Regions from separate parts of the Pseudomonas abietaniphila genome, predicted to be linked through region 2. Evidence: predicted binding sites of a transcription regulator. Region 2 holds the regulator's gene; each other region holds the start of a gene.
The links. The regulator sigma-54, encoded in region 2, starts transcription at its own class of promoters, with help from an activator protein. The targets are predictions, from matches to a motif close to ANTGGCATNNANNTTGCTNT.
Positions count from the first base shown of each region.

Region 1: a site for sigma-54 is predicted at 3,639-3,658, ahead of glnK (P-II family nitrogen regulator). Genes of this name have one in related genera too.
Region 3: a site for sigma-54 is predicted at 1,682-1,701, ahead of glnA (glutamate--ammonia ligase). Genes of this name have one in related genera too.

Region 1 is NZ_CP155619.1:3,282,966-3,293,581, forward strand. It holds partial or broken gene ABDX87_RS29220 (Cache 3/Cache 2 fusion domain-containing protein) at 1-185, shown strand, start outside; gene ABDX87_RS29225 (methyl-accepting chemotaxis protein) at 366-1,088, shown strand; gene ABDX87_RS14610 (YifB family Mg chelatase-like AAA ATPase) at 1,429-2,922, opposite strand; partial or broken gene ABDX87_RS14615 (addiction module antidote protein, HigA family) at 3,035-3,139, shown strand; gene ABDX87_RS14620 (accessory factor UbiK family protein) at 3,182-3,445, opposite strand; gene glnK (P-II family nitrogen regulator) at 3,865-4,203, shown strand; gene ABDX87_RS14630 (ammonium transporter) at 4,237-5,574, shown strand; gene ABDX87_RS14635 (secondary thiamine-phosphate synthase enzyme YjbQ) at 5,812-6,243, shown strand; gene sutA (transcriptional regulator SutA) at 6,337-6,669, shown strand; gene ABDX87_RS14645 (HAD family hydrolase) at 6,797-7,492, opposite strand; gene xerC (tyrosine recombinase XerC) at 7,489-8,388, opposite strand; gene ABDX87_RS14655 (DUF484 family protein) at 8,391-9,128, opposite strand; gene dapF (diaminopimelate epimerase) at 9,142-9,972, opposite strand; gene lysA (diaminopimelate decarboxylase) at 9,977-10,616, opposite strand, start outside.
Region 2 is NZ_CP155619.1:2,012,919-2,023,534, reverse strand. It holds gene ABDX87_RS08940 (PA2169 family four-helix-bundle protein) at 107-577, shown strand; gene ABDX87_RS08935 (diguanylate cyclase) at 644-2,107, opposite strand; gene ABDX87_RS08930 (HPr family phosphocarrier protein) at 2,396-2,668, opposite strand; gene rapZ (RNase adapter RapZ) at 2,685-3,542, opposite strand; gene ptsN (PTS IIA-like nitrogen regulatory protein PtsN) at 3,545-4,009, opposite strand; gene hpf (ribosome hibernation-promoting factor, HPF/YfiA family) at 4,022-4,330, opposite strand; gene ABDX87_RS08910 (RNA polymerase factor sigma-54) at 4,408-5,901, opposite strand; gene lptB (LPS export ABC transporter ATP-binding protein) at 6,090-6,815, opposite strand; gene lptA (lipopolysaccharide transport periplasmic protein LptA) at 6,815-7,363, opposite strand; gene lptC (LPS export ABC transporter periplasmic protein LptC) at 7,350-7,922, opposite strand; gene ABDX87_RS08890 (KdsC family phosphatase) at 7,933-8,466, opposite strand; gene ABDX87_RS08885 (KpsF/GutQ family sugar-phosphate isomerase) at 8,467-9,441, opposite strand; gene ABDX87_RS08880 (ATP-binding cassette domain-containing protein) at 9,770-10,579, shown strand; gene mlaE (lipid asymmetry maintenance ABC transporter permease subunit MlaE) at 10,579-10,616, shown strand, end outside.
Region 3 is NZ_CP155619.1:2,849,334-2,859,949, forward strand. It holds gene thiI (tRNA uracil 4-sulfurtransferase ThiI) at 13-1,467, opposite strand; gene glnA (glutamate--ammonia ligase) at 1,799-3,205, shown strand; gene ABDX87_RS12705 (cupin domain-containing protein) at 3,363-3,809, shown strand; gene ABDX87_RS12710 (chorismate mutase) at 3,841-4,407, shown strand; gene ABDX87_RS12715 (DUF4124 domain-containing protein) at 4,534-5,061, shown strand; gene ABDX87_RS12720 (DUF4124 domain-containing protein) at 5,072-5,689, shown strand; gene glnL (nitrogen regulation protein NR(II)) at 5,996-7,081, shown strand; gene ntrC (nitrogen regulation protein NR(I)) at 7,078-8,514, shown strand; gene mgrA (L-glyceraldehyde 3-phosphate reductase) at 8,579-9,616, opposite strand; gene ABDX87_RS12740 (LysR family transcriptional regulator) at 9,838-10,616, shown strand, end outside.

The sequences.
Region 1 (10,616 bases), 1.3 Mb from region 2:
ACGAAATCAGCGCTGTGACCTGGAGTGTCGGCACGCAGTTGGCGATCGGCAGCCTGCTGGCGATGTTGATTGCTGTGGGCGCCGCGATCTGGCTGCTGCGCAGCAAGCTTCAACCGCTGTCGGATCTGGTGACTCAGGCTGAGGCCTTGGGAGCTGGCGACCTGAGCGCTCGCCTGAATGTCACCCGTCACGACGAGATCGGCCAGTTGGCGGCCAGCTTCAACAAGATGGGGCAAGCGCTGGAAACCATGGTCTCGCATATTCGTACCGCAGCGCAGGAGGTCAGCGGCCGGGCGCATGCGTTGTCCGGTCTGTCCGGTGGCGCTTACGAGGGCATGGAGCTACAGTCGGGCGAAATCACCAGCATGGCCGGTGCCGTCGAAGAATTCAGCGCAACAGCACTGACCATCGCCGACAACATGGGCAGCACCGAACGGATGGCCCAAGGCAATGCCCAGCAAACGCGGATCGGTCGCGCGTCCATGGAAGAAGCGTCGGCCTCGCTGGAGCAAATTGCAGGTTCGCTGGGCAGTACGGCTGCCGTGATCGACACCCTTGGCCAGCGCTCGCAGGAGATTGGCGGCATCGTCAGCGTGATCACCTCCATCGCCGAACAAACCAATCTATTGGCCCTCAATGCCGCCATCGAGGCTGCGCGCGCGGGCGAGCAAGGTCGCGGTTTTGCCGTGGTCGCCGATGAGGTTCGCAATCTCGCCTCGCGCACCCGCCAGGCCACCGACGAAATCTCCGGCATGATCGCCAGCATCCAGCAGGAAACCAGTAACGCAATCAACACGATGGAACAGGGCAATGCGCTGATGCAGGAAGGCCTGACGCGTAACGCCAAGGTGGCGGCAGCGCTGGCGCAGATCGACGAACAAAGTCGCTCGGCGGGCGAGCAGTTCGCGTCCATCACCACCGCGACCCAAGAGCAAAGCAGCACTGCGACCATGCTCAGTGCCAACCTGCAAAGCATTGCACTGGCGAACAGCGAACAGCGTGAAGTGGTGTCGAATCTGGCAGTCACCGCGCAAGAACTGAACGCGCTGGCCGCGGATCTGCGTAAGGAAGTGGATCGGTTTCGGTGAGCTATTGACCGTTCGCTAGACCGCTGACTCGGGGTCGGCCAAGCATCTGTGGGAGCGAGCTTGCTCGCGAATGTGGTGGCCTGCAGCATCTGGGGGAATGAGACACTGCATTCGCTGCCCTCGTAACCTCGGACGTCTCCCACAGGTTTCGCGTCGAAGCACTAACGTGTGCTCAGACTTCAGAACTGTGGGAGCGAGCTTGCTCGCGAATGCTGAGTTTGGTTCGCTGAAGGTGTTGCGAATGTACCGGCGTCTTCGTGAGCAAGCTCACTCCCATAGAACAGACGCTCGCTTCGTCCTTCACGCTTCATCTGTATGAGCTGTGTGAAGGGTGTGCCACTCACCCGGTCGACGGCCGATACTGCAACGCTTCGGCGATATGGCTCTTGGCGATCGCATCGACGTTCTCCAGGTCCGCAAGCGTTCGTGCGACTTTCAGCAAACGGTGTGCGGCACGCAAAGACAAATTCAAGCGCTCACAGGCGGTTTCAAGCCAGGCCTCGTCTTCGGCGAGCAGCGCGCAGTGTTCTCGCAAAGCGGGCAAGTCGAGAAACGCATTGGCGCAAGCCTGACGCTTGTGCTGGCGTTCACGGGCTTCGGACACCCGCTGGGCGGCACTGGCGCTGCTTTCGCCGCCTTGCGCGGTCGCGGCCAGAGAAGTGGTTTCGCGGGCGACGGTCAGGTGCAGGTCGATTCGGTCCAGCAGCGGGCCGGAGAGTTTGTTGCGGTAGCGCTGAATCTGATCGGTCGAGCAGCGACAACGCCCGGTGGGTTCTCCGTGATAACCGCACGGGCACGGATTCATCGCCGCCACCAGTTGGAACCGGGCCGGGAAACGAACGCGATCCCGGGCCCGTGAAATGACGATGTGGCCCGATTCCAGCGGCTCTCGTAAAACCTCCAGCACACGTCGGTCGAATTCGGGCAGTTCGTCCAGAAACAGCACGCCGTGATGGGCGAGGGTGATTTCTCCGGGTTGCGGGCGGCTGCCCCCGCCCACCAGCGCAGGCCCCGACGCCGAGTGATGCGGTTGACGGAAGGGCCTTTGCGGCCAACTGGTCAAGGGCGCATGGCTGGCGACCGACTGAATCGCCGCGACTTCCAGCGCCTCGAACTCATCCAGCGGTGGCAGTAGACCGGGAAGACGGCTGGCGAGCAGGGTTTTGCCAGTGCCGGGCGGCCCGCTGAACAGAAGGTTGTGAGCACCGGCCGCAGCGACCAACAGCGCGCGCTTGGCGGCAGTCTGGCCTTGGACCTCGCTGAGATCGGGGTAAGGCTGCGTTTGCAGAATCAGTCCGTTGGACTTATACGGCGCGATGACGGTGTGGCCGTTCAAATGAGCCACCAGTTCGAGCAGATGACTCACTGCGATCACCTTCAGCCCGGAGGCCAGACACGCTTCCTCGGCGTTCACCGCCGGTACGATCAACGTGTGCCCAGCGGCGCGCGCGGCCAGCGCTGCGGGCAGCACGCCCTGCACAGGCCGTATCGCACCGGACAGCGCAAGTTCGCCCAGGCACTCCACGCCATCGAGCGCCAGCGTCGGGACTTGCGCGCTGGCAGCCAGCAAACCCAGCGCGATGGCCAAATCGAAACGGCCACCGTCCTTGGGCAAGTCAGCAGGCGCGAGATTCAAAGTGATACGCCGCGCAGGAAACTCCAGCCGACAGTTCAGAATCGCACTGCGCACCCGGTCCTTGCTTTCTTTCACAGCGCCTTCGGGTAATCCCACCAGCGTCAATGAGGGCAAGCCGTTGGCCAGATGGGTTTCCACGGTGACGGCAGGGGCTTCGACGCCGACTTGTGCGCGGCTGAGGACAATGGCGAGGGACATGATCTTTCCTTGATGAGGCACCGCGTCCTGCGGCGTGCTCAAGGATAGTCAGCGAAGAGGTGGAGAGGGTTTCGCAAGTTCTACCGGGTGTGTCTAGGCAGCATTTCAGTCCGAGTTCTGGCTAAACCTGCAACTGACCTACGACCTGCGCAAAACGGAAATCGAAAGTGGGTCGGCCATAAAGGCGCAAGTCCAGCGTCTCTCGCACTGCGCTTGAGCACATTCCACATGCCCGGCCTGCGCCAGGCATGTCGTCGTCTCACTCTTTTGGCTGCGCCGCCAGTCGCGCTTCCATCTCGGCCATTTTCGCTTCCAGTGCCTCAAGACGGGCACGGGTGCGGGCCAGGACGAGCATCTGGCTGTCGAACTCTTCCCGACTGACCAGATCCAGTTTGCTGAAGCCGCTTTGCAGCAGCGCTTTGAACTGGGTTTCGAATTCGTTGCGTGGCAGCGGGGTCTCGCCGTTGAACAACCGCGAGGCATGGCCACTCAGGGCGTCTAGAAAAGCTTTGGGCGCAAGCATGATCAACTTCCGGAATCAGATGGGCGGCAGTGTAGCACGCAGCGTCTATAGTCTTTTCACGGGCGCAGGGTTGCACGGTTTTCGCGCATGACGGCGTGCACTCGCGCACTGTTGTTGTGCGGCCGGGTTGGATGATGGCGATCTGGGTACTCGGAACAGGCATCAAGGTGCTGTAATTCTTGGGATTGAACGAGATGGCAAGCTTTCTGCTTAGTGGCATATGACCCATGCACTGATGCAGTCGCTGTGACGAATGCAGTGCGGCAGGCGGAGCGGGGAAGTGTTTCGTCAGAAGCGGTTTTCTGGCGTTGGTCTGGTCTGTTTCGGGCCATCGACGCGTTACAAAGCCAGACACTGCGCTTAGACTTGAGTCGGGTTTGTTTTCCTGGGGCAAGTCCACCAATTCGGGAGAAAGTTTCATGAAGCTAGTCACTGCCATCATCAAGCCGTTCAAGCTGGACGACGTACGCGAGTCGTTGTCCGAAATCGGCGTGCAGGGCATCACGGTAACTGAAGTCAAAGGCTTCGGACGTCAGAAAGGCCACACCGAGCTGTATCGCGGTGCGGAATACGTAGTCGACTTCCTTCCCAAGGTGAAGATCGATGTTGCGATCGACGACAAGGATCTGGACCGCGTTATCGAAGCGATAACCAAAGCGGCCAACACCGGCAAGATCGGTGACGGAAAGATCTTCGTGGTCAATCTGGAACAGGCTATTCGCATCCGTACCGGCGAAACCGATACCGACGCAATCTAAGCCGCCAAACCCAACGCCCCAGGAGAAAACAATATGACTCTGCGTCAATTCGCAGGGCTAGGAGCCCTGTTGTCCCTCGTAACCCCTGGCTTGGCCATGGCGGCAGACGAAGTGGCAGCCCCCGTACTGAACTCAGGCGATACCGCCTGGATGCTGACTTCGACAGCCCTGGTGCTGTTCATGACCGTTCCCGGTCTTGCGCTGTTCTACGGCGGCATGGTCCGCTCAAAAAACGTTCTTTCCGTCATGATGCAGTGCTTCGCCATCACCGGTCTGATCAGCATTCTGTGGTGCATCTACGGCTACAGCATGGCGTTCGACACCACGGGTATGGAAGCCAACGTCGTTAACTTCAACTCCTTCGTCGGCGGCCTGTCGAAGGCGTTCCTGGCAGGCATCACGCCTTCCAGCATTACAGGTGCCACAGCGCTGTTCCCGGAAGCTGTGTTCGTCACCTTCCAGATGACGTTTGCCATCATTACTCCAGCCCTGATCGTCGGTGCCTTCGCAGAACGCATGAAGTTCTCCGCGATGCTGATCTTCATGGCCATCTGGTTCACCCTGGTCTACGCGCCGATCGCGCACATGGTCTGGAGTGGTGTCGGTGGTCTGCTGTGGGACTGGGGCGTTCTCGACTTCGCAGGCGGCACCGTCGTTCACATCAACGCCGGTGTGGCTGGCCTGGTAGCGTGCCTGGTACTGGGCAAGCGTAAAGGTTTCCCGACCACCCCGATGGCTCCGCACAACCTGGGTTACACCCTGGTCGGCGCAGCGATGCTGTGGGTAGGCTGGTTCGGCTTCAACGCCGGTTCCGCTGCTGCGGCGAACGGCACTGCCGGTATGGCGATGCTGGTCACTCAGATTGCAACCGCTGCTGCTGCGCTGGGCTGGATGTTCGCCGAGTGGCTGACTCACGGTAAGCCAAGCGCGCTGGGTATCGCTTCGGGCGTGGTTGCCGGTCTGGTTGCCATCACCCCAGCGGCCGGTACTGTCGGCCCAATGGGCGGCCTGATCATCGGTCTGGCAGCGGGCGTGGTCTGCTTCTTCTGCGCCACCAGCCTGAAACGCAAACTGGGCTACGACGACTCCCTGGATGCCTTCGGCGTTCACGGTATCGGCGGTATCCTCGGCGCGATCCTGACCGGTGTCTTCGCGGCACCGTCGCTGGGCGGCTTCGGCACTGTGACCGACATCGCAGCTCAAGTCTGGATTCAGTGCAAAGGCGTAGGCTTCACGATCATCTACACCGCGATCGTGACCTTCATCATCCTCAAGGTGCTGGACGCGGTCATGGGCCTGCGTGTCACCGAGGAAGAAGAAGCGGTGGGCCTGGACCTTGCGCAACACAACGAGCGTGGCTACAACTTGTAATCACGGCTTAAAAAAATGCCCGGGTTACCGGGCATTTTTTTGTCTGGCGTTTGTCGATAGGCAAGACCGCCAGCGATTGACGTTCGAACGGCATGCAGGCCCTGTCTCAGGGCATCTCCGGGCGTTATTGCAACGGGATACCCGCTTGGGTTTTCGGCTTACAGAAAACGTCACTCATTGCGCGCTTTGTTTTTTTTTTTACCGCGTTAGAATGCGCGCCGAAGGGCGGAGAACTGTATGTGGCAACAGACCAGAATCACGCTGCGTGCAAGACCTCGCGGATTTCATCTGGTGACCGACGAGATCGTCGCAGGGCTTCCCGAACTGCGTGATTGCCGAGTCGGTCTGTTGCATTTGTGGCTGCAGCATACCTCGGCCTCGTTGACCATCAACGAGAATGCCGACCCGGCTGTGCGTCGTGACTTCGAGCGTTTTTTCAACCGATTGGTGCCGCAAGGGCGTGACGGTTATGAACATGACGACGAGGGTCCCGACGACCTGCCTGCGCACTTCAAAGCCAGTTTGCTAGGCTGCCAGCTTGTTCTTCCGGTCACTGACGGGAGGTTGGCGATGGGAATCTGGCAAGGTGTTTATTTAGGCGAGCACCGTGATGCAGGCGGTGCACGTAAAGTCCTCGCCACCCTGCAGGGTGAGGGGCACGACCGCTGATTGTCGGCGGTAGTTGAATTTTTTCCGGCTGTCTTAGAAATTAGGCGCAGCTGGGCTATAACTAATCTGCTTTCGCAAGTCATGAGGTAGAACATGAGCGACGACGACATCGATAACGAAGGTCTGGAAGACGATCTGGAAGGTGAGGACGACGGTGAGGAGCTTGCGGCTGCTCCCGATGACGAGGTTTCGGACGTCGAGGACAGCCCTGAAGCATTGGTCACCCCCACCAAAGGCAAGGCCAAGGCTGCGGTCTCGATCGATGAGCTGCCGAGCGTAGAGGCCAAGAACAAAGAGCGTGACGCTCTGGCTCGCGCGATGGAAGAGTTCCTCGCACGTGGCGGCAAAGTGCAGGAAGTGGAGGCCAATGTGGTCGCCGATCCGCCCAAGAAGCCTGACAACAAGTACGGTAGCCGCCCTATTTAAGGGTGTCTGATACCTGCTGGAAAAGCCCGCTGTCGCTGCGGGCTTTTTTTTGGGTTTGGTTTTTGGGGTTTGGCTTTTGCTTTTTTGGTGCTTGGCCTGGAATTCTTACTCTGATGCCAAGCAACCCTCAACCCCACCCCGCCAACACCCCCGGCAACTCCGTCAAACGCCTGATCTCCGCATCCGGCAGTCTATCCGCCTCCCACGGCTTGCCCGTCGGGTTGTACCAGATCGCCCGCAAGCCGGCCTGCTGAGCCCCTGCGATGTCATCGCCGGGATGATCGCCCACGTGCACGGCGTGACGTGCATCGGCGTTGCCGCGCTTGAGCGCTTCCAGGAAAGGCGCCGGGTCGGGCTTGCCGATGCCCAGGTCTTCTGCACACAGCGCAAACGAAAAATAGTCGGCCAGCCCCAGGCGGCGCACGTCGGCATTGCCGTTGGTGACCACGCCCAGGGTGTACTGCTTGGTGAGCAGTTCCAGCGTCGGTACGACCTCCGGAAAGATGTCCAGCTGGTGCCGTCCTTGCAGGAAGACCTCAAAGCTGCGGTCCGCCAGATCCTGTGCCTCAGGATGACCATAACCCGCATCCTCAAGTGCCAGAAACAGCACGCGACGGCGCAACGCGCTGATGCGGTGCTTGAAGCTCGGGTCGGCTTCGACCAGCCGCGAGCGAATCTCCCACAAATGTTCCACTGGCACGGGGCCCAGTTTCGGTGCGTGTTCTGCCAGCCATTCGCGCAACATGGCTTCTGCGCTGACGATGGCCGGTGCGGTGTCCCACAACGTATCGTCCAGATCGAAGGTGATCAGCTTGATGCTCATGATTCTGAAGAATCCTTGCGTTTGGCCCGTGGGTGGGCGCTGTCATACACCGTTGCCAGGTGTTGGAAATCCAGGTGGGTGTAGATCTGAGTTGTAGTGATGTCGGCGTGCCCCAGCAATTCCTGCACGGCGCGCAGGTCCTGGGAGGATTCGAGCAAGTGGCTGGCGAAGGAGTGCCGGAGCATGTGCGGGTGCAGGTTCTGTCCCAGCTCGCGCTCACCCGCAGCTTTGACCCGTAGCTGGATCGACCTCGGGCCCAGACGCCTACCTTGCTGGCTGATGAACACCGCGTCGTCCTGAGGGTTGGCCAGCGCGCGCTGTTTCAGCCATTCCTCCAGTGCCTCACGGGCTTTTCGGCCGACAGGAAGGACGCGGGTCTTGCTGCCTTTACCCAGCACCTGAACAAGGCCGTCCGCCAGGTCCAGCTGCTCGCAATTCAGGCCTGTCAGCTCCGACAAGCGCAGGCCGGACGAGTAAAACAGTTCGAGAATCGCGTGATCGCGGCGGGCGAGGAATTCGTCTTCCACGCCGCCTTCCAGTAATTGCAGCGTGCGGTCGGCATCCAGCGTCTTGGGCAGACGGCGTTCGCCTTTGGGCGGCGCCAGACCGTTGGCCGGGTCGTGATCGCAGATACCTTCGCGGTTCAGGTAATGATAAAAGCCTCGCACTGCCGAGAGCAGCCGGGCGATGCTGCGCGATGACTGACCTTGCTGGTGCAAGCGGGCGACGAGGCCACGCATGGACTGGATGTCCAGGGCGTTCCAGCTGCCGATGTTCTGCTTCTCGCAGAATCCCAGCACTCTGCTCAAATCTCGGCGATACGCATCCAGCGTGTGGGGCGACACCTGACGCTCACTGCGCAGGTGTGAGCAGTAAGCGTCCAGTTGCCGTTCCATGACTAGCGCACCGAACGCAGGGCGTTGGTGAAGCGCGGCAGCAGGCGGCTCAATACATCGGCGATGTAGGTGAGAAACAGCGTGCCCACCGAACTTTTGTAGTGCTGCGGGTCGCGGCTGCCGATGGCAAGGACGCCGTGCAGGCCTTGATGATTGAGCGCGACGATGGCGGTAGAGCCGACTTCTTTACTCTGGTCAGCACCGAACAGGAACTCCAGCTCGTGCTCACGCAGGGCGCCGCACACTGTCTTGCCGCCGGAAATCAATCCACCGATGGCTTTCTGCGCCTCGGCACTGGTGACCCAGCGACCCACGGTCATCGGGTTGTCGCTGAACAGGATCAGGCTCACAAACGGCACCTGAAACTCCTGACGCAGGCTGTCTTCCACCGCAATGACGATGTCTTCAAGGCTGACGGCATCCATCAGCGCGAGGATCAGGCGACGGGTTTTTTCGAAGAGACGGTCGTTGTCGCGTGCGACGTCCATCAGTTGGGAAAGCCGATGGCGCATTTCGATATTGCGTTCGCGCAGTATCTTCAGCTGGCGCTCAACCAGCGAGACGGTGTCGCCTCGCTGATGAGGAATGCGCATCGCGGTGAGCAGGTCGTCATGCTCGGCGAAGAAGTCCGGGTGTTGCTGTAGCCAGGCGGCGACTGCCTCGGCTTCAAGGGCGGGCACTGCGTTATCGGCAGGCGATTCGCTGGGCGTGTCGGTTGAAGTCTGAGGCTGGTCGGTCATTGGATACTCTCACTCATAGACGTACTTGGCCTTCGTAGACCCTGACGGCCGGGCCGGTCATCAGCACAGGATGTCCCGGGCCGGCCCACTCGATGGACAGGCGTCCACCGGGCAGATCGATCAACAGCGGCGACTCCATCCAGCCTTGGCTGATGGCGGCCACGGCCGCTGCACAGGCGCCGGTCCCACACGCCTGGGTTTCGCCCGCTCCGCGTTCCCACACCCGCAATTGTGCGCGCTGACGGTCGACGACGTGGAGGAAACCGACGTTCACACGGGCCGGAAAGCGTGGGTGATTCTCGATTTTCGGGCCCAGCGTATGAACCGGCGCGTTGTTGATGTCGTAGACGCGCAGCACCGCATGGGGATTGCCCATGGAGACGGCTGCCAGTTCGACCGTTTCAGTGTCCACTTCAAGCGTGTAGCTGATCGCCTGTTGCGGCGCATCGAAAGGAATATCAGCAGGCACCAGACGCGGCGCGCCCATGTTGACGCTGATCTGGCCGTCGTTACGGACGTCCAGTTCGATGATGCCGCCCTTGGTTTCGACGCGGATCTGCTTTTTGGCCGTCAGGCGCTTGTCCAGCACGAAGCGGGCGAAGCAGCGCGCGCCGTTGCCGCACTGTTCGACTTCAGAACCGTCAGAATTGAAAATCCGGTAACGAAAATCCACATCCGGATTGCTCGGCGCTTCAACCAGCAGCAACTGATCGAAACCGATACCGGTGTGTCGATCGCCCCATTGCTTGGCGTGCTTGGGCAGGATGTGCGCGTGCTGGCTCACGAGGTCCAGCACCATGAAATCGTTGCCCAGGCCATGCATCTTGGTAAAACGCAGCAGCATGGGATTACTCCGGCAGCAGGCTTTCGCCGGCAAACAGCTCAGTCACGGTTTCACGACGACGCACTTCGAACGCCTGATCCCCATCGACCAACACCTCGGCCGTACGGCCGCGGGTGTTGTAGTTGGAGCTCATTACGAAGCCGTAGGCGCCAGCGGAGTGAACCGCCAGCAGATCGCCTTCGGCCAGCGCCAGTTCGCGTTCCTTGGCCAAGAAGTCGCCGGTTTCGCAGATGGGACCCACGATGTCATACACGCGCGCCGCGCCGTCACGTGGCTGAACCGCCGTGACGTCCATCCAGGCCTGGTACAGCGCCGGGCGGATAAGGTCGTTCATGGCCGCGTCAACGATGGCGAAGTCTTTGTGCTCGGTGTGCTTGAGGTATTCGATACGGGTCAGCAGCACGCCGGCGTTTGCCACGATGAAACGGCCTGGTTCGAACATCAATGCCAGGTCGCGACCCTCAAGGCGTTCGCGCACGGCTTTGATGTAGTCGCCGGCCAAAGGCGGCTCTTCATCGCGATAACGCACGCCCAGACCGCCACCCAGATCCAGGTGACGCAGCTGAATGCCGCAGTCGCCAAGACGGTCGACCAGGTCCAGCAGGCGATCCAGCGCATCGACGAAAGGCGACAGCGTGGTCAGC
Region 2 (10,616 bases):
AGAATATTATCTTTATAAAAATCTGGCACGACGGCTGCAACACTCCTTATATCGAGTGTTTATCCAAACTAACTCTTCGATTAACCTGCCAGAAAGGAACTGCAAAATGACAGATATCAACAAAGAAGCGATCTCGGTACTGAATGATCTGATCGAGACCAGCATTGACGGCGAAAAAGGCTTTCACACTGCCGCTGAAGATATCAAGAACCCTGAAATCAAAGCGTACTTCCTTTCCCGCTCTTCTGAGTGCAAGTCCGCTGTTGCGGAGCTTCAGGCCGAAGTACGCGCGCTCGGCGGTGATCCGGATGACTCTTCCAGCGCAACCGGCGGCTTGCACCGCCTGTGGGTCGAGCTGAAAGCTGCCGTCACCGGCAAAAGCGATGAGGCCGTACTGAATGAAGTCGAGCGCGGCGAAGATCACGCGCTGAAAGCTTACAAAGAAGCGTCGCAGAAGGCGGTCGAAAAGAATCTGCCGGTCAACGTCACCAGCCTGATTCAGCGTCAGCTGACAGGTGTGCAGGCGAACCACGACAAAGTAAAAGCGCTGCGTGACTCCGTGCGTCGCGCTAGCTGATCCGTCAGCACTGCTAAAAAACGCCAGCTTGTCTGGCGTTTTTTTTGTCTGGTGGAATCGCCTGCTTCAGTGAGAAGCCGACGGTTCCTCTGCATTGCTTTCCACCCGATTGCGACCCCTGCTTTTGGCGTGGTAAAGCGCCTGATCCGCTTCACTGAAAAGCCTGGCCTGTTGATCCCCGGCTTCTGGCCGTGCGGACGCGGCGCCAATACTGACGGTAATGGGATGCCCATCTTCACTCAGCGGCGGTAATGCTTCGATCGCCTGCCTGATCTGCTCCGCAAGCAGCCTGGCGCCCGTCAAATCGGTTTCGGGCAGCACCACCAGAAATTCTTCACCGCCATAACGGGCCGCGACGTCGCCGGGACGGCGGATGCTGGCCTCCAGGGTTTTCGCAACATTGCGCAGTGCAATGTCACCACCGTGATGGCCGTGTCGATCATTGAATGCCTTGAAATGGTCGACGTCGATCATGAGTACCGAGATCGGCCTTTCCGACCGAATGCTGCGCGCCCATTCCTGTTTGAAGATCGCATCCAGTCGACGCCGATTGGCCAGCCCGGTCAACCCGTCGGTGGCCGCCAACTCGGCCAGCTCCCGTTCGGCAAGATGTCTTAAACGCAGCTGTTTGCTCAGCAGCCAGGACAGCCACAGAATGCCCAGGCACAGCAGGCCGGTTGCCCCCATCACGAGCAGCGCATTGTGTCTCCAGAGTGCGTACACCTCATCCTGCGACTGCGCGATGACGACGATCAAGGGTAGGTCGCCCACTCTAGAAAACGTGTACATCCGCCGTTGGCCGTCCAGGTCCGAGATGGCGGTAAAGCTGCCATTGACCTCTTTCAAAATGCGCTGAAAGTTAGCGCGCTGGCTGAAGTCCTGACCGATGTACGTGCGCACGGTCTGCTCGGGTTCTCGTGCGAGCATGATGCCGTCTGCAGTGACCAGGTTGATGGTTCCTTTCTGCCCGACATCCAGCCCTCTAAACAACCGGTGGAAGTAAGCCAATCGCATTGAGGCCGCCACGATGCCGACAAAGCGGCCATCGGGGGAGGGGATGCGCCGGCTGAAACTGATGCGCCAGTCCTTGAAACCCCAGCGCGCTTTAAAGGGGCCGTCCACTCGCAGTGCAAGGGACGGATCCTCTCGGTGCCTGGCGAAGCTGGCGAGGTCGGAAAAATTATCCTTACGGGGTATCACCGACACCGAATCGGCAACGATCGCCCCTGTTTCATCCAGAACGACCAGATCACCTTTGTACGGGGCTGCAGTGGAGCGATCAAACATCACCTGCTGGCGCAAAGCCGGAGAAATCGACAGCACTTCCGGTTGCTGCCACGTGGCGATCATGCCCAGCAGCGAGGTGTCGTACAGATCGGCATTGCGTTGCACATCGGCATCGATCAGCTGCACCACGTTATTGGCCGCGCGCACGGCGGACTCGGTCGCGGTGCTGTATTCGCGAATCAACAGTGACGTGACGATTGCCAGAATCGCCACCACTGCCAGCACGCTGCCGGGCAGCAGCATTCTTTCCGAGCGTGATCGGGCGAATTGGAGCGTCTGTGCGTAAGACAGTGTCATCAATCAGCTCTGTGGAGATACAACCGTTACTCCCGTCCGCTTGGCATGGTTGCAGTCAGGCGGATCCATGCACAGGGTTGATCATTTCGCGAAGGGCGTTTCAAGGCGATGAATTAAAGATCTATCACTGTGATTGATCAAGTCTCACCCTGCCATGCGAAGTGTAGGAATCTGAATCGATTGATGAGAGATCGAGAGAGGAAATTCGGCTGAATCAAAAGTGAAAAAGGGCGATCACTCGCCCTCGTCAAACCTGTTATTGATCAGTTCGATCAAGCCGTCCAGCGCGGCCTGTTCCTCGTCGCCTTCCGTCAGCAGGTGGATCTCGGTGCCTTTGCCGGCCGCCAGCATCATGACGGCCATGATGCTCTTGCCGTCAACCATGCTGTCGGGGCTACGACCGACCCTGATCTGGCAGGGGTATTTGCCGGCGACGCCAACGAACTTTGCTGCAGCACGGGCGTGCAGGCCCAGCTTGTTGATGATGGTGATCTGGTGAGCGGGCATCGCGATGGGGATCCTTTCAGCTTAGGTCGCGGTGGCGGACCTGAACATTCTTGAGCGACTGTTGCAGGGACTGACCCAGGCGTTCGGTCAGGTAGACGGAGCGGTGGTGTCCGCCGGTGCAGCCAATGGCAATTGTGACGTAGGCGCGGTTGCTGGCGGCGAACCGCGGTAACCACTTGGTCAGGTATGAAGAGATGTCCTGGAACATTTCTTCGACATCTGACTGCGCGGCCAGGTAGTCGGCTACCGGCTGGTCGAGCCCGGACTGCTCGCGCAGCTCAGGCTTCCAGTACGGGTTAGGCAGGCAGCGGACGTCGAACACCAGGTCCGCGTCCACGGGCATGCCGCGTTTGAAACCAAACGATTCAATCAGGAACGCAGTACCCGGTTCAGGCTTGTTGAGAAGCCGCAACTTGAGCGTATCGCGCAGCTGATAGAGATTCAGGTGAGTCGTGTCGATGGTCAGGTCGGCGAGGTCGATGATCGGCCCGAGCAGGGTTTTCTCGTCGCGGATAGCCTCGGCCAACGAGCGCGTAGCGTTGCTGAGCGGGTGACGACGACGGGTTTCGGAGAAACGCTTGAGCAGCGTGGACTCGTCGGCATCCAGGAACAGTACGTCGCACTGGATGTGCCGGTTGCGAACCTCTTCGAGCATTCGCGGAAAACGGGTCAGGTGGCTGGGCAGGTTGCGTGCGTCGATGGACACCGCCAGCAGCGGTTCGGCCAGCTCTGTGTTGATCAGTGCGCGCTCGGCCAGTTCGGGCAGCAGGCCCGCGGGCAAATTGTCGACGCAGTAGAAACCGCTGTCTTCCAGAACATCGAGGGCCGTGCTCTTGCCGGAGCCGGAGCGACCGCTGACGATGATCATGCGCATGGTCAGTGGCCGTTCTGTACGTGAAGCACGACGTTGTACAGCTCGTCGCTGCTTTTCGCGCTGCGCAGGCTTGCGCGCACGTCGGCGCGGTCGAGCATGCTGGCGATCTGGCGGAGCAATTCGAGGTGCGCATCGGTGGCGGCTTCAGGGACCAGCAACACGAACAGCAGGTCCACCGGAGCGCCGTCGATGGCATCGAAATCGACGGGCTTTTCCAGGTGAAGCACTGCGCTGACCGGCGACGTGCAGCCTTTGAGTCGGCAGTGGGGGATTGCGATTCCGTTACCGAAGCCGGTAGAACCCAGCTTCTCGCGGGCAATGAGGCTTTCGTAGACGGTTTGCCAGTCGAATTCGGGCACCTGCTGCCCGATCATTTTGGCAATCTCTTCGAGAACGGCTTTTTTGCTGCCGCCTGGCACGTTCACGAGTGAACGGCCAGGGGTCAGGATGTTTTCAAGTCGGATCATGGATGGGGAGTGTCAGCGAGCGGCCGCACCTTTGAGGATGCTTTGCTGCTTTTCCTTATGCTTGAGCAATTGTCTGTCTAGCTTGTCAGTGAGCAGGTCGATTGCCGCATACATGTCGTCATGCTCCGCATTGGCAACCACCTCTCCACCGTGGATATGCAGGGTGGCCTCGATCTTCTGTTTGAGTTTCTCGACGGCCATCGTCACCTGCACGTTGGTAATCTTGTCAAAGTGCCCTTCGAGCTTTTTCAGCTTCAGCTCGATGTACTCGCGCAGGGGCTTGGTCACTTCCAGTTGGTGTCCACTGATGTTGACTTGCATACAGCTTCTCCTTCGTTGCCAGTGCATTAAGAGGCAGGCTTGGGTGCCTGCCACTGGAACGCTGTGGCCTGTGACCCTTACATCAATCGCTTGCGTTCGCTGGAAGGCGCTATCCCTAGAGACTCGCGGTATTTGGCGACTGTGCGACGGGCCACTTGAATGCCTTGTGCCTCCAGTAAACCAGCGATCTTGCTGTCACTCAACGGCTTTTTCTGATTTTCCGCGGCAACCAGTTTTTTGATGATCGCGCGGATGGCGGTAGACGAGCATTCGCCGCCTTCAGAGGTGCTGACGTGACTGGAGAAGAAGTATTTCAGTTCGTAGATGCCGCGCGGTGTGTGCATGAACTTTTGCGTGGTCACGCGCGAGATCGTTGATTCGTGCATGCCGACTGCTTCGGCGATGTCATGCAAGACCAGCGGTTTCATCGCCTCGTCACCGTACTCGAGGAAGCCACGCTGATGCTCGACGATCTGGGTCGCGACCTTCATCAGGGTTTCATTACGGCTCTGCAGGCTTTTGATGAACCAGCGCGCTTCCTGCAACTGGTTGCGCATGAAGGTGTTGTCGGCGCTCGTGTCGGCGCGACGCACGAAGCCTGCGTACTGCGGATTGACGCGCAGACGCGGAACGGCTTCCTGATTGAGCTCGACCAGCCAGCGTTCGTTGTCCTTGCGCACGATCACATCGGGAACGACGTATTCCGCTTCCGTGGATTCGATCTGGGAGCCTGGACGCGGGTTCAGGCTTTGCACCAGTTCGATGACCTGACGCAGATCATCTTCCTTGAGCTTCATGCGGCGCATCAGTTGCGCGTAGTCACGGCTGCCCAACAGGTCGATGTAATCGCTGACCAGGCGCTGAGCTTCCGCGAGCCATTTGGTCTTGGCCGGCAACTGACGCAGCTGCAACAGCAGGCATTCGCTGAGGTTTCGCGCACCGATGCCGGCAGGTTCGAATTGCTGAATGCGGTGCAGAACGGCCTCGATTTCGTCCAGTTCGATATCGAGCTCTGGATCGAAAGCGTCCAGCAGCTCTTCGAGGGACTCGTCGAGGTAGCCTTGATTGTTGATGCAGTCGATGAGCGTGACGGCGATCAGGCGATCGGTGTCGGACATCGGCGCCAGGTTCAACTGCCAGAGCAGATGGCTTTGCAGGCTCTCACCGGCGGATGTGCGCGTGGTGAAGTCCCATTCGTCGTCATCGTTGCTGGGCAGGCTGCTGGCGCTGGTCTGGTAGACGTCTTCCCACGCGGTGTCCACAGGCAGTTCGTTGGGAATGCGCTCGCTCCATTCGCCGTCTTCCAGATTGTCGACGGTGGGCGCGGCTTCCTGATACGTCGGTTCCTGAACGTCCGGGTTGGGCTTTTGCTCGATGTTGTCGGCCATGGGGTCGACGTTATCGAAGTCGTCGCCTTCTTCCTGGCGCTCGAGCATGGGGTTGGACTCCAGTGCCTCCTGGATTTCCTGTTGGAGATCCAGCGTCGACAGTTGGAGTAAGCGGATGGCCTGTTGCAGCTGCGGTGTCATCGTCAGCTGCTGGCCCATTCTCAAGACTAGCGAAGGTTTCATGGCAGGGACTTAACACCTTATTCGCCGGCGCACATGCGCGCCATCCACTACTGGGGCGCCTGGGCGCCAACTTAAGCAAATTATATGCCTGAAACCGGAGTGTTTGCCTAGGGTGTGATGACAATTAAAACGAGGTTGGCGATGAGGCGCATGCTGCGTTCGCCGGCCAACCTCTTGTCATCGCCCGATTACAGGCGGAACTCGTGGCCGAGATACACTTCTTTGACCAACTGGTTGGCCAGGATGGTTTCAGCATCACCCTCTGCGATCAGTTGCCCGTCGTTGACGATGTAGGCCGTTTCGCAGATGTCGAGGGTCTCGCGGACGTTGTGGTCGGTGATCAGAACGCCGATACCCTTTGCCTTGAGATGGTAAATGATCTGCTTGATGTCACCCACGGAGATCGGGTCGACACCGGCAAAGGGTTCATCCAGCAGGATGAATTTCGGCGAGGTGGCCAGTGCGCGAGCGATCTCCACACGACGACGCTCACCACCCGACAGGCTCATGCCAAGGTTGTCGCGGATGTGCGTGATATGGAATTCCTGCAGCAGGCTCTCCAGCTCCTTGCGACGCCCGGCGCGATCAAGCTCCTTGCGCGTTTCAAGGATGGCCATGATGTTGTCTGACACCGACAGCTTGCGGAAGATCGAGGCTTCTTGCGGCAGATAGCCGATACCGGCACGAGCGCGGCCGTGCATCGGTTGATGGCTGACGTCCTGATCGTCGATCAGCACACGCCCCTGATCGGCCTGAACGAGGCCCACGATCATGTAGAAGCATGTGGTCTTGCCTGCACCGTTGGGCCCCAGGAGGCCGACGATCTGGCCGCTGTCGATGGACAGGCTGACGTCTCGCACGACCTGGCGGCTTTTGTAAGCCTTGGCCAGGTGTTGGGCTTTCAGCGTCGCCATTACTGGGCCTTCTGCTGGTCGGTTTTCTTTTTCGGCTGAATCACCATGTCGACGCGAGGGCGCGCTTCGGTGACTTTGCTGCCTGTGGCTCGGCCGGCACTCGCCAGTTTGCGGACGGTGTCGTAGACGATTTTCTCGCCCTGAGTCACGTTGCTGTCCTTGTCGATCACCTTGGCCTTGTCGATCAGCACAATGCGGTTTTGCGGCGCATGGTACTGGATAGTGACGCCCCAGCCCTGAACGGGTTTGGTGTCACCGGCCGTCTGCAACTGCTCGAAATAGGCCAGGTTGCCCACCGAGGTCACGACGTCGATGTCGCCCGCAGGCGTACGGGTCATGGTCACGGTGTTGCCGGTGACCTTCATCGAACCCTGGGTGATGATCACGTTACCGGTATAGGTGGCGATGCCTTGCTTGTCGTCCAGCTGGGCATCGTCGGCCTGAATGCGGATAGGCTGATCCTGATCGTTCGGCAGAGCCCAGGCGCTCACGCTTCCCAGTGCTGCGCCCAGACCGAGCAAAATAGGGAGGGTTTTAAGGAGCCTCATACTGTCCTCTTGCGTTCGATAGCAGGTGTATCCTGCTTTCTTTTAGATAGGCTTTCATACCCGTACCCGTGCTCACGCCGTTAAAGCCGTCGATTCTAACGGGTTGCGCGGTTTCCGCATATTGCTTCTGGGGGAAGACAGTCATGCGTGTGCTGGTGATGATGGTGGTTCGGTTCTTTTCGTCGGTGCGGTTGATGCGAACCTTGTCGATCAGCTCGACGTGATCCCCGCCCGGAGACACTTCGGCGCGCACGCTCTGGACATGCCACGGGAACTCCGAGCCACGAAACATCTGCAGGACCGGCGTTGTCATGAGGGTCACGTCGGTGGCCTTCAGGTGCTCGACCTTGTCAGCGGTCATATCGTATTGCATCGAACCATCGGGCAGGTACTGAATGCTGTGTGCGTTCATCGCATAGTAGTCGATGGCGCTTTCGTCCACGGCCTGCTTGGGCTGGTCCATGAAACTTTCAGGGCTGATGTTCCAGTAGCCAGCCGCTGCAAGCAGCAGTGCCAGCACACCGAAGATCAGAAACGTACGAAATCTTTTGCTCAGCATAAATGCACTTCTATAAGTAGGCGGCGTGTGCCGCTTCGAGGTTGCCCTGAGCGCTCAGGATCAGCTCGCAGAATTCTCGCGCGGCACCTTCGCCGCCTTTGGCCTGTGTGGTGCCATGTGCATGTTGACGGACGAAAGAGGCGGCGTTGGCGACGGCCATCCCCAAACCTACGCGGCGGATGACCGGCAGATCAGGCAAATCGTCACCGAGGTAGGCGACCTGCTCATAGCTTAGATGGAGTTGCTGCAGGAGCCCGTCGAGTACCACCAGTTTGTCTTCACGTCCCTGGTAAAGATGCGCGATGCCCAGGTTCTTGGCGCGGCGCTCAACGACGGGTGTTTTACGACCGCTGATGATTGCAGTGACAACACCGGAGTTGATCAGCATTTTGATGCCTTGACCATCCAGCGTGTTGAATGTCTTGAACTCGCTGCCGTCTTCAAGAAAATACAGCCGGCCATCGGTCAGTACACCGTCGACATCGAAGACCGCCAGTTTGATGTTTTTACCGCGCTGCATCAGTTCGTTCATATCGACGCTCATTTACATGACTCCCGCGCGCAGAAGGTCTTGAAGGTTGAACGCGCCGATGGGGCGATCGTTCTCGTCGACCACGATCAGTGCGCCGATCTTGTTGTCTTCCATGATTTTCAGCGCCTCGGCGGCGAGCATCTCCGGGCGGACGGTTTTACCGTGCACGGTCATCACTTCATCGATCACCGCCTGGCGCAGATCGATATCGCGGTCCAGCGTACGGCGCAAGTCACCGTCGGTGAAGATCCCGGCAAGGCGACCGTCGGGTTCGGTAATGGCGGTCATGCCCAGGCCCTTGCGGGTCATTTCCATCAACGAGTCACGTAGCGGCGTTCCCCGGACGACCTGCGGCAGTTCGGCTGCGGTGTGCATCACATGCTCGACCTTCAGCAGGAGGCGACGGCCCAGTGCGCCACCCGGATGGGAAAACGCAAAGTCTTCTGCGGTGAAGCCGCGCGCATCGAGCAGCGCAACGGCCAGTGCATCACCCATGACCAGGGCTGCGGTCGTCGACGACGTCGGCGCAAGGTTCAGTGGACAGGCTTCTTTTTCCACGCGCGCGTTGAGGCTGACGTCTGCGGCTTTCGCCAGCGTGGAGTCAGGATTGCCGGTCAGGCTGATCAATTTGATGCCCAGGCGTTTGATCAGTGGCAGCAGGGTCACGATCTCGGAGGTGGTGCCCGAGTTGGACAACGCCAGGATGATGTCGGCGCTGGTGATCATGCCCATGTCGCCATGGCTGGCTTCGGCTGGATGAACGAAGAACGCAGGGGTGCCCGTACTGGCCAGCGTCGCGGCGATCTTTTTGCCAATGTGTCCTGACTTGCCCATGCCGACCACGACCACGCGGCCCTGGCTTTCCAGAATCATCTCGCAGGCACGAACGAAATCTGCATCGATGTGCGCGAGAAGGCCTTCCACGGCTTCTATTTCGAGGCGGATGGTGCACTGTGCAGACTGGATGAGATCGTGGGCGTTGGTCATGTCAAAAATAAGGTCGGTCTGGTGAAAAGGCGGGGATTATAACGGCAATGTTGAAAACCCTCACGCTTCATCGCAGCTGTTTGTTTATAGCGCCGGGTTTGGTGACGGGGCCGTCCTTCAGGCGTTGCCCAAAACAGGCCACAGGCCGTGCAGGAATTTTCCTTTCTTTGCAAAATATAACGGAGTTATCACGACTTGCCGTGCGTGAGCTTTGGCGGCGTCGGAGAGCGGTGTTATAGTTCGCCGCTTGTTCGGCCCCTCCAGACAGTGTGTCGTTCTTCAAGGACGCGGCATCTGAGAGAGACAGGCTGCATCGCAAGGAGTTTAGATGAGTGCCGATAACGCCTACGCGGTCGAATTGAAGGGTTTGTCCTTCAAACGCGGTACGCGCAGCATCTTCAATAATGTCGACATCCGCATCCCCCGGGGCAAAGTCACCGGCATCATGGGGCCGTCAGGCAGTGGTAAAACCACGCTGCTGCGCCTGATGGGGGCACAGTTGCGCCCCAGTAGCGGCGAGGTTTGGGTCAATGGCCAGAACCTGCCCGAGTTGTCGCGCAGCGATCTTTTCGATGCTCGCAAGCAGATGGGTGTCCTGTTTCAGAGCGGTGCGCTGTTTACCGACCTCGACGTTTTCGAAAACGTGGCGTTCCCGCTGCGTGTCCATACCAAACTGCCTGAAGACATGATTCGCGACATCGTCCTGCTCAAGTTGCAGGCGGTGGGTTTGCGCGGCGCCGTCGAATTGATGCCGGACGAACTGTCCGGAGGCATGAAGCGCCGTGTGGCGCTGGCGCGAGCGATCGCCCTGGATCCGCAGATTCTCATGTACGACGAACCTTTCGTGGGGCAAGACCCTATCGCGATGGGTGTGCTGGTTCGGCTGATCCGTTTGCTTAACGATGCACTGGGTATCACCAGTGTCGTCGTTTCCCATGATCTGGCAGAAACGGCCAGCATTGCCGACTACCTATATGTGGTGGGGGACGGTCAGGTGCTGGGGCAGGGGACGCCGCAGGAATTGATGCAGTCGGATAACCCGCGCATTCGTCAATTCATGACGGGGGATCCAGACGGCCCCGTGCCTTTTCACTATCCGGCACCGGATTATCGCGAAGATCTTTTGGGGAAGCGCTGATGCGCAGAAAGTCATTGATGGATCGTGTTCGCCTGAT
Region 3 (10,616 bases), 840 kb from region 2:
AGCCCCGGGCACTTAGCTCGGTCGATAAACGCGCACATTGGCATGCCCCTCACTGAGCAAATGATGAGCATGCAGGCGACTCATGACGCCTTTGTCGCAATACAGCAGGTACTGGCGCGTGTGATCCAGTTCCTTGAAACGGCTGTTCAGTGCAAAGAACGGCAGCGTTTGTACTTCAACGCCCGACAGTTCCAGCGGACGGTCTTCGGCTTCATCCGGGTGACGGATGTCGATGACCACCTGTCCGGCCAGAGCCTGACTGACTTCTTCGACCTGAACGTCCTGGCCCAATTCCTCGATCACGCGATCGATGGGCACCATACGGGCGTTTTCGAGCGCACGCTCGAGTACCGCCATGTCGAATTCTTTTTCTTCATGCTCAACGCGGTTCCGTTTGGCCGCGGTCTTTGGATTGACCGAGATCACACCGCAGTATTCAGGCATGTGCCGGGCAAAATCGCCGGTGCCGATCTCGTCGGCCAGGTCGATGATGTCCTGCTTGTGACTGGCGATCAGCGGGCGCAGAACCAGCTTCTCCGTCACGCAATCGATGACCGACAGGTTAGGCAGTGTCTGACTGGACACCTGCGAAATCGCTTCGCCGGTCACCAGCGCGTCGATTTCCAGCCTGTCGGCGATATTGGTCGCAGCGCGCAACATCATACGCTTCAATACTACGCCCATATGACTGTTATCGACTTTTCCGAGAATTTCTCCCAGAACTTCCTCGAACGGTACGCTGATGAACAGGACCCGTTGCGAGCTGCCGTACTTCTTCCAGATGAAGTGCGCGACTTCCATCACGCCCAGTTCATGGGCCCTGCCGCCCAGATTAAAGAAGCAGAAATGGCTCATCAGGCCACGGCGCATCACCTGATACGCCGCGACGGTGGAATCGAAACCACCCGACATCAACACCAGCGTCTGCTCCAGCGAGCCCAGCGGATAACCGCCGATGCTGTTGTGCTGGCTGTGAATCACGAATAACCGTTTGTCGCGAATCTCGATGCGCACCTCAACTTCAGGCGCTTTCAGGGAGATTCCGGCCGCACCGCATTCGCGACGCAGTTTGCTGCCCACGTACTTCTCGACGTCCATCGAGCTGAAGTCGTGATGACCGGCACGCTTGCAGCGCACCGAGAAAATCTTGCCAGGCAGGGCATCACCGAAGTGCAGCTTGCACTTCTCATAGATGTCATCCATGTCGCCTAGCGGGTACTGATCGACCTGCAGGAAATGGGCGATGCCGGGCATGCAGCTCAGACGCTCGGTCATCTCGTGCAGGACCTTCGCATCCTCGACCTTCGTTTCGACCTCAAGGTTGTCCCACACGCCATCCACCACCAGCGCCGGATCCAGATCACGGAGCACGGTACGGATGTTTTTGGCCAGCTGCTTGATGAAGCGCTTGCGTACAGGCCGGCTTTTGATAGTGATTTCCGGGAAAACTTTGACGATTAGTTTCATGAAAACAGCGCGCGAGGTGCCGGTCGAAAAAGGGGGGCGCGGATTATAGCGGAAATTGCTCAAGGTTTAACCAGTTATCGTATAGCCGATCATCAGCGCACCAAAAAGTGACTGTATACAATCCTGACGCACCGTTAAGGTGCGCCGCTTTTCACAATTGCGACGTTTTACGCCCTAAAACCGGTTGTTTTCCGCGGAAAACCCAACACAGGGCACTGGCATGCAAATTGCTCCCTTGTGAGGCAGGTTGCCTTGGCCGACTATCGCGCCCGGCATCACCCAAATTAAAGGGCCCACCACTACTCAGCCCTAATCCACCCCGGAGGACAACATGTCGAAGTCGGTTCAACTCATCAAAGATCATGACGTTAAGTGGATTGATCTGCGCTTCACGGACACCAAAGGCACTCAGCACCACGTGACCATGCCAGCTCGCGATGCGCTGGAAGACGATTTCTTCGAAGTCGGCAAAATGTTCGACGGTTCCTCCATCTCTGGCTGGAAAGGCATCGAAGCCTCCGACATGATCCTGCTGCCGGACGACGAAACCGCCGTTCTGGACCCGTTCACCGAAGAGCCGACCCTGATCCTGGTGTGCGACATCATCGAACCTTCGACCATGCAAGGTTACGACCGCGACCCACGCGCTATCGCTCACCGCGCCGAGGAATACCTGAAGTCCACCGGTATCGGTGACACCGTATTCGCCGGTCCAGAGCCAGAATTCTTCATCTTCGACGAAGTGAAGTTCAAATCCGACATCTCCGGTTCCATGTTCAAGATCTTCTCCGAACAAGGCTCCTGGATGTCCGACGCTGACATCGAAGGCGGCAACAAGGGCCACCGTCCTGGTATCAAAGGCGGCTACTTCCCGGTTCCACCGTTCGACCACGACCACGAAATCCGCACCGCAATGTGCAACGCCCTGGAAGAGATGGGCCAGGTCGTCGAAGTTCACCACCACGAAGTGGCAACTGCTGGCCAGAACGAAATCGGCGTGAAATTCAACACGCTGGTCAAGAAGGCTGACGAAGTTCAGACCCTGAAGTACGTTGTACACAACGTTGCCGACGCTTACGGCCGCACCGCTACCTTCATGCCTAAGCCTCTGTACGGCGACAACGGTTCGGGTATGCACGTCCACATGTCCATCGCCAAAGATGGCAAGAACACCTTCGCGGGCGAAGGCTATGCCGGCCTGTCCGACACCGCCCTGTACTTCATCGGCGGTATCATCAAGCACGGTAAGGCGCTGAACGGCTTCACCAACCCGTCGACCAACTCCTACAAGCGTCTGGTCCCAGGTTTCGAAGCTCCGGTCATGCTGGCCTACTCGGCTCGCAACCGTTCCGCTTCGATCCGTATTCCTTACGTCTCCAGCCCACGCGGCCGTCGTATCGAAGCACGTTTCCCGGACCCATCGGCTAACCCATACCTGGCCTTCGCAGCCCTGTTGATGGCTGGCCTGGACGGTATCCAGAACAAGATCCACCCTGGCGATGCAGCTGACAAAAACCTGTACGACCTGCCACCTGAAGAGGCTGCAGAGATCCCACAAGTTTGCGGCAGCCTGAAAGAAGCGCTGGAAGAACTGGACAAGGGCCGTGCGTTCCTGACCAAAGGCGGCGTGTTCAGCGACGACTTCATCGACGCTTACATCGCGCTGAAATCGGAAGAAGAAATCAAGGTACGTACCTTCGTACACCCACTGGAATACGAGCTGTACTACAGCTGCTGATCCAGTCGCGCCAGCCGCTGGCTGCGTGAATGAAAGGCCTCCTTCGGGAGGCCTTTTTTATTGTGCAATGCGTTGGCTATAAATATGTACCGCAGATGGAAAAACCGCTTCCGGCAACCTTGTGTCTCTGCTCGTCTACAGCACAAGGATTTTGTTCATGTTCAAACCTGGTTCTGCCTGCCTGCTCCTGGCGATGATCACCCTCGGCGGATGCGTCACCGCTCAGACGTCCAGTACTTCTGGCGCCTCGGGCGTGCAATCAACCGTTCTGCTGAAAAGCTCAAGCTCCTGGGATGGCGTGTCTTATGACGCCTACCCTGCCAGCAAGCCTGAGCTGACGGTTGTGAATATCAAAATCCCCGCCAACACCGCCCTCAAATGGCACGAACACCCAATGCCCAATGCGGCCTACGTCGTGTCCGGCCACCTCACGGTGGAAACCCGGGAAGGGGGTCAGTCGATTCTGCTCAAGCCGGGCGATGTGCTGCCTGAAATGGTCAACCGGCAGCACCGAGGCTTAACGGGGAATACTGCGGTGGAGCTCGTTGTCTTCTATGCGGGTACCCCGGGAATGCCGCTCTCGTCCAGCCAACGTGATAAATAGTGATCGTTCGGTCATCCGTGAGTGCATAACAATGCTTAAACAACTCCAACTCGTTGCCTTAACCTGCGGCCTGGTCTCAAGCGGCCTTCACGCCGCCCCCGCTCAGCAGCCTCCCGTGCAACTTCAGCCACTGATTGCGGCCATGGAGCTGAGGCTGGAAATTGCCAATGACGTGGCGCGCAGCAAATGGCACAGCGGCAAGCCGGTGCAGGACAGTGAGCGTGAGCGTCAGGTGATCCAGAACGCCGAATCACGGGCCGGCGAATTCAAGCTGACTGGCGACGACGTACGCGAATTCATGACGGCGCAGATGGAGGCCAACAAGATGGTGCAATACGCGCGCATCGAACAATGGCGCGAAACCGGCCACTCCCCGGAGAAACCCGATGTCAGCTTGACCGACGGCATTCGGGGTCGGCTGGATACGCTGCTGCCAGTGCTGGTGCAGAGTTACTCGGCGTTTCAGCCTTATCGCAGCGATACCCGATGTTCAGGCTGGGTGCAGTCGCAGATCCAGCAACAGACAGGTGATCCCGTGATAGTGACCGCCCTGCAACGAGCGACGGGCGATCTCTGCCGGACAACGGCGCTGCAGTGAGCGGACGCGCAGGTCCGCTTCTCAAATGACACCGTCGATCAGTATTCCTCTATGCTGCCCCGTGCCGCGCGATGCATTTAGCGCGACACCATTGCTGGTTGTCCTGATCGCTGCCCTGGAGTGTTCATGCGTCAATGTCTCGCCCTTCTGCTGCTGGTGCTTGCACTGCCCGCTGCCGCGCAGATCTACAAGTACACCGACGCCAACGGCAACACGGCCTACAGCAACCAGCCGCCCAACGGAACCCGGGCCGAGACGGTCGAGTTGCCACCGCTCAATAGCGTACCGACCGTTGCACCGGCGCCCGCCACCACGAGTGCGCCACAAAACCAGAGCCAGGCACAGCAAAACACAGCGGCCTACACCGTGCTGGAACTGACCGACCTGCCGGATGGCGAAGCGTTGCGCGCCAACAACGGCAGCTTTACGGTCGGCGTGGCAATCCAGCCACGCCTGCAGTCGGGGCATCTGCTGCAATTGGTAATCGATGGCAGACCTTACGGCCAGCCCACCAATATCCCGCGCCTGCAAGTGATGGAGCTCGATCGTGGCGAGCACAGCCTTGCCGTACAGGTCCTGCAGGGCGCCCAGTTGATCCAGCAAAGCCAGACCATCACCCTCACAGTGCAGCGAGTCCATGTCGGTAAACCTTAAAACCACCTGGCTGCAATGCGCGCTTGTTTGCCTGTTGATGCTCATCGGTCACTCGGCGGTTGCCGAGGTGTACACCTACATCGACGCGGAAGGTAATCGGGTATTCACCGATCAACCGCGACGCAATGCCAAAAAGGTCGACATCGCCCCGAGCAACCAGATCAAGGCCGCACCGAAGAAACCCAGTCAGGCATCCAGCGCGAAGACCAAGCCCGGCCCTTTGTTTCGGTATCAGTTGCTGCGCATTCTGGCGCCGGAGCCGGACAGCACGATTCGCGATATACAAGGCAACCTTATCGTGACCGTCACCAACGACCCCGAGCTGCAACCCGGACACACCTATCGCCTGTTGCTGGACAGCAAGGTGTACGGCGAAGCCACTCGCAGCCCGGTGTTTCCACTGACCAACATTGATCGCGGTACGCATCAACTGTCGGTCGAGATCGTTGACGAGTTCGGCAGGGTGGCGGAACGGACGCCCAATCAGCCGTTCCACATGCTGCGGATATCCCTCGCGCAAAAGCGCCTCGCTCAACCCTGCAAGACCGAAGATTACGGCGCGCGCCCCGAATGCCCGATCAAGGACAAGCCGCCGGAAGAGAAGAGCAGCTTCCTGCCTTTTTTCTGATAACACGGTCCTGAGCGGCCAAGCTCCACAATGGTGCACAACCTGAACGAGCGCGCCGTTTAAAAGCCCATTTTGGTTCACGAATCGTCTGCCACTGCTCACTCTTCGGGCTGACTGTCCAAAAAACGCCCGAAATGACTCGATCGGCGCTTCTTTTCGGAGCCTTGGTTTGGTTTTTGCATTTTCTATCAAATAAGCATCGGCAAGCCCGTAACAACAGGCTTTCCAACGCTGGCGAAGACCAACCAGAGCCTGCACGTTTGGGCCCTCCCACGTGTAATGTGCCAAAAGAGGTCAACGAGATTCATGACTATCAGCGATACGTTGCACCGACTGTTACTCGACAACCTGACCACTGCCACGATTCTGCTCAACTCGGACTTGCGCCTGGAGTACATGAATCCTGCAGCTGAAATGCTGCTGGCGATCAGTGGTCAGCGCAGCCACGGGCAATTCATCAGTGAGCTGTTCACCGAGTCCGCCGAAGCCCTCAGTTCGCTTCGTCAAGCGGTGGAGCAGGCGCATCCGTTCACCAAGCGTGAAGCCATGCTGACCGCGCTGACCGGACAGACACTGACGGTCGATTACGCGGTGACGCCGATTCTGTCGCAAGGCGAAACCATGTTGCTGCTGGAAGTCCATCCACGGGATCGCCTGCTGCGCATCACCAAGGAAGAGGCTCAGCTGTCGAAGCAGGAAACCACCAAAATGCTGGTGCGTGGCCTTGCCCATGAAATAAAGAATCCGCTTGGCGGGATTCGCGGCGCCGCACAGCTGCTGGCGCGCGAACTGCCGGAAGAGAGCCTCAAGGACTACACCAACGTCATCATCGAGGAAGCCGATCGCCTGCGTAACCTGGTGGACAGGATGCTGGGCTCGAACAAGCTGCCCTCGTTGGCCATGACCAACGTTCATGAAGTGCTGGAACGCGTCTGCAGCCTGGTTGAAGCCGAGAGTCAGGGCTGCATCACACTGGTGCGCGATTACGATCCGAGCATCCCGGACGTGTTGATCGATCGGGATCAAATGGTTCAGGCCGTGCTCAACATTGTGCGCAATGCCATGCAGGCCATCAGCGGGCAGAACGAGCTGCGTCTTGGCCGGATCAGCCTGCGAACTCGCGCCATGCGCCAGTTCACGATAGGTCACGTGCGGCATCGGCTGGTCAGCAAAATCGAGATCATCGACAACGGTCCGGGCATCCCGCCGGAACTTCAAGAAACCATTTTCTACCCAATGGTCAGTGGCCGTCCGGACGGTACCGGGCTGGGCCTTGCCATCACCCAGAACATCATCAGTCAGCACCAGGGGCTGATCGAGTGTGACAGCCATCCTGGCCACACAACTTTCTCGATCTTCTTGCCGCTGGAACAAGGAGCAGCTTCGACATGAGCCGTAGTGAAACTGTCTGGATCGTCGATGACGACCGTTCCATCCGCTGGGTACTGGAAAAGGCCTTGCAGCAAGAAGGCATGACCACACAGAGCTTCGACAGTGCCGATGGCGTCATGAGCCGCCTGGCCCGTCAGCAACCGGACGTGATCATTTCCGACATTCGCATGCCGGGCGCCAGTGGCCTGGACCTGTTGGCGCGCATTCGCGAACAGCATCCACGCCTGCCGGTCATCATCATGACTGCGCACTCGGACCTGGACAGTGCCGTGGCCTCGTATCAAGGCGGCGCCTTCGAGTACCTGCCCAAGCCGTTCGACGTCGACGAAGCGGTTTCGCTGGTCAAGCGTGCCAATCAGCACGCTCAGGAACAACAGGGCATGGACGTCGCGCCTACCCTGACCCGCACCCCTGAAATCATCGGCGAAGCGCCGGCAATGCAGGAAGTGTTTCGCGCCATCGGTCGCTTGAGTCACTCCAATATCACGGTGTTGATCAACGGTGAGTCCGGTACCGGTAAGGAACTGGTCGCTCACGCCCTGCACCGCCACAGCCCGCGCTCGGCCTCGCCTTTTATCGCCCTGAACATGGCGGCGATCCCGAAGGATTTGATGGAGTCGGAACTGTTCGGCCATGAAAAAGGCGCGTTCACCGGTGCAGCGAACCTGCGTCGCGGACGTTTCGAGCAGGCCGACGGCGGCACCTTGTTTCTCGACGAAATCGGCGACATGCCGGCCGACACACAGACACGCCTGCTGCGTGTACTGGCAGACGGCGAGTTCTATCGGGTCGGTGGTCACACGCCGGTCAAGGTCGATGTACGGATCATTGCCGCCACTCACCAGAATCTGGAAACCCTGGTTCAGGCCGGCAAATTCCGTGAGGACTTGTTCCACCGCCTGAACGTGATTCGCATCCACATTCCGCGCATGTCCGATCGTCGTGAAGATATCCCGACGCTCGCCAGGCATTTCCTCAGCCGCGCCGCGCAAGAGCTCGCGGTCGAACCAAAGCTGCTGAAAGCCGAGACCGAGGAATACCTCAAGCACCTTCCGTGGCCGGGCAACGTACGCCAGCTGGAAAACACCTGCCGCTGGATCACCGTCATGGCCTCGGGCCGTGAAGTGCACATCAGCGATCTGCCGCCAGAGCTGCTGAGCCTGCCGCAGGACGCAGCACCGGTCACCAACTGGGAACAAGCCCTGCGTCAATGGGCGGACCAGGCACTGGCACGCGGTCAATCCAGCCTGCTGGACAGCGCGGTACCGACCTTCGAACGCATCATGATCGAAACCGCCCTGAAGCATACCGCGGGCCGTCGTCGCGACGCCGCCGTGTTGCTGGGCTGGGGCCGCAACACCTTGACCCGCAAGATCAAAGAGTTGGGCATGAAGGTTGATGGTGGGGATGACGACGAAGGGGATGAGGGCTAAGAGACTCCAGCGCGCGCCCCTTTATCTGTAGGGGCGCGCCTGGTTTGTATCCTCCTCGGTACCGTTACTCAGCCGAGGACGGCTTCTCCCACAGATTGATCCCGCCTTCCACCGCGAATCGATCAATCTCCGCCAGCTCTTCCTGACTGAACTCAAGGTTGTCCAGGGCGCCGACGTTTTCGATGATCTGCTCAGGGCGGCTTGCACCGATCAGCGCTGAGGTGACACGCGGATCGCGCAGTGTCCAGGCCAAGGCCATCTGCGCCAGGCTCTGACCGCGGCGTTTAGCGATCTCGTTCAGCGCGCGGACGTGCTCGATGTTCTGCTCGGACAGGTGCGACGCCTGCAGCGAACCGCCGCCCGGACGGTTGACCCGCGCATCCTTCGGAATGCCGTTCAGGTATTTGTCCGACAGCAGACCCTGCGCCAGTGCCGTGAAGGCGATAACGCCGGAGCCCAGCTCTTCGGTCGTGTCCAGCAGGTCCTTTTCAACCCAGCGATTGAGCAGGTTGTAGGCGGGCTGGTGAATCAGCAGCGGGACTTTCCACTCTTTCAGCAAACCGGCGATCTCGCGGGTTTTTGCGCCCGAGTATGAAGAGATACCGATGTACAGCGCCTTGCCCTGCTGTACTGCGGTCGCCAACGCGCCAGCGGTTTCTTCCAGCGGGGTGTCCGGGTCGAAGCGGTGTGAATAAAAGATATCCACATAATCCAGACCCATGCGCTGCAGGCTCTGATCGAGGCTCGCCAGCACGTACTTGCGTGAACCACCGCCCTGACCGTAAGGGCCCGGCCACATGTCCCAGCCGGCTTTGGTGGAGATGATCAGCTCGTCGCGGTATTGCTTGAAGTCTTCGCGCAGGAGGCGGCCGAAGTTGATTTCAGCGCTGCCGTACGGCGGGCCATAGTTGTTGGCGAGGTCAAAGTGGTTGATGCCCAGATCGAATGCGGTCCGCAGCATGGCACGCTGAGTGTCCATGGGGGTGCTGTCGCCGAAGTTGTGCCACAGGCCCATCGACAAGGCAGGCAACACCAGGCCGCTGCGGCCTACTCGACGATACGGGACGCGTTCATAGCGGTTTTGAGCAGCGATGTACGTCATTCAATCCTCTCTTTCTTGTCTGAATGATGAGTGGCCCGTTACGGCTCAGGTCTCTCTTTCGGATGTTCTACAGCTGAATCGGTTCAAGGCCTACGGGCGATTTTCCCAAGCCTGATGGGCAGGAATACAGAGAACCGATAGCAAAGCGTTAAAGCGAGTATATTCAGCCTCGGCAGCTGCCGAAAAATGCTTATTTCCTCTCGCTGGTATCGGTTTCTGATATGGATATTCGTCAACTCAGTGCGTTCATCGCGGTCTTTGAAGAGCGCAATATCACGTCGGCGGCGCAACGTCTGTTTACCAGCCAGCCGACGCTTTCGGTCACCATTCGCCAGCTCGAAGAGGCACTGGGCACGACGTTGTTCCAGCGCTTGCCCCGCGGAGTGGACGTGACGGATGACGCACGCACGCTTTATCCACAGGCTCGGCGATTGCTGGCCGAAGCCCATGCGCTGAGCAATCAGTTTCGGCAACGCAACGATCGGTTGGCACTCGACATCGGCGTCGAAGGTGACATCGCCTCCAGCCACCTCGAAGCTTTTCTGGCGTTGGCTTATCAGGTCGTCCCGAATCTGTTGCTCACGTTGCAGGACGGGTGCAGCGGCGATGCGCGGCTCTCGGTGGAAGAGGATTGCTGCGAGGACGAACTGTTTCTGCCGCTATGGGAGGAGCCGTTTGTGCTGGCGATCCCAGCCCAGCATCCACTGGCACAGGAGGCCGCACTGGATGAGGCCGACCTTGCCAACGTTCAATGGATCACCTGTCCCTCTCATCCTTCCCATCAGCGCCTGATGGAACTGTACAACCGCAGCTCCGCCTCCGTGGCCGCGACAGCCGGCACGTTCACGCTGGCGCTGCGGCTGGTGGCAGCGGGCGCGGGATTGGCGATGCTGCCTGAGTCCATGGCCAGTCACCATTCAGGCGTCACCACCCGAACAGCGAAGACCCCCAATCTCAATCGCCGGGTCGGGCTGTGTTACGCGGCGCAGGCCCTGGATAC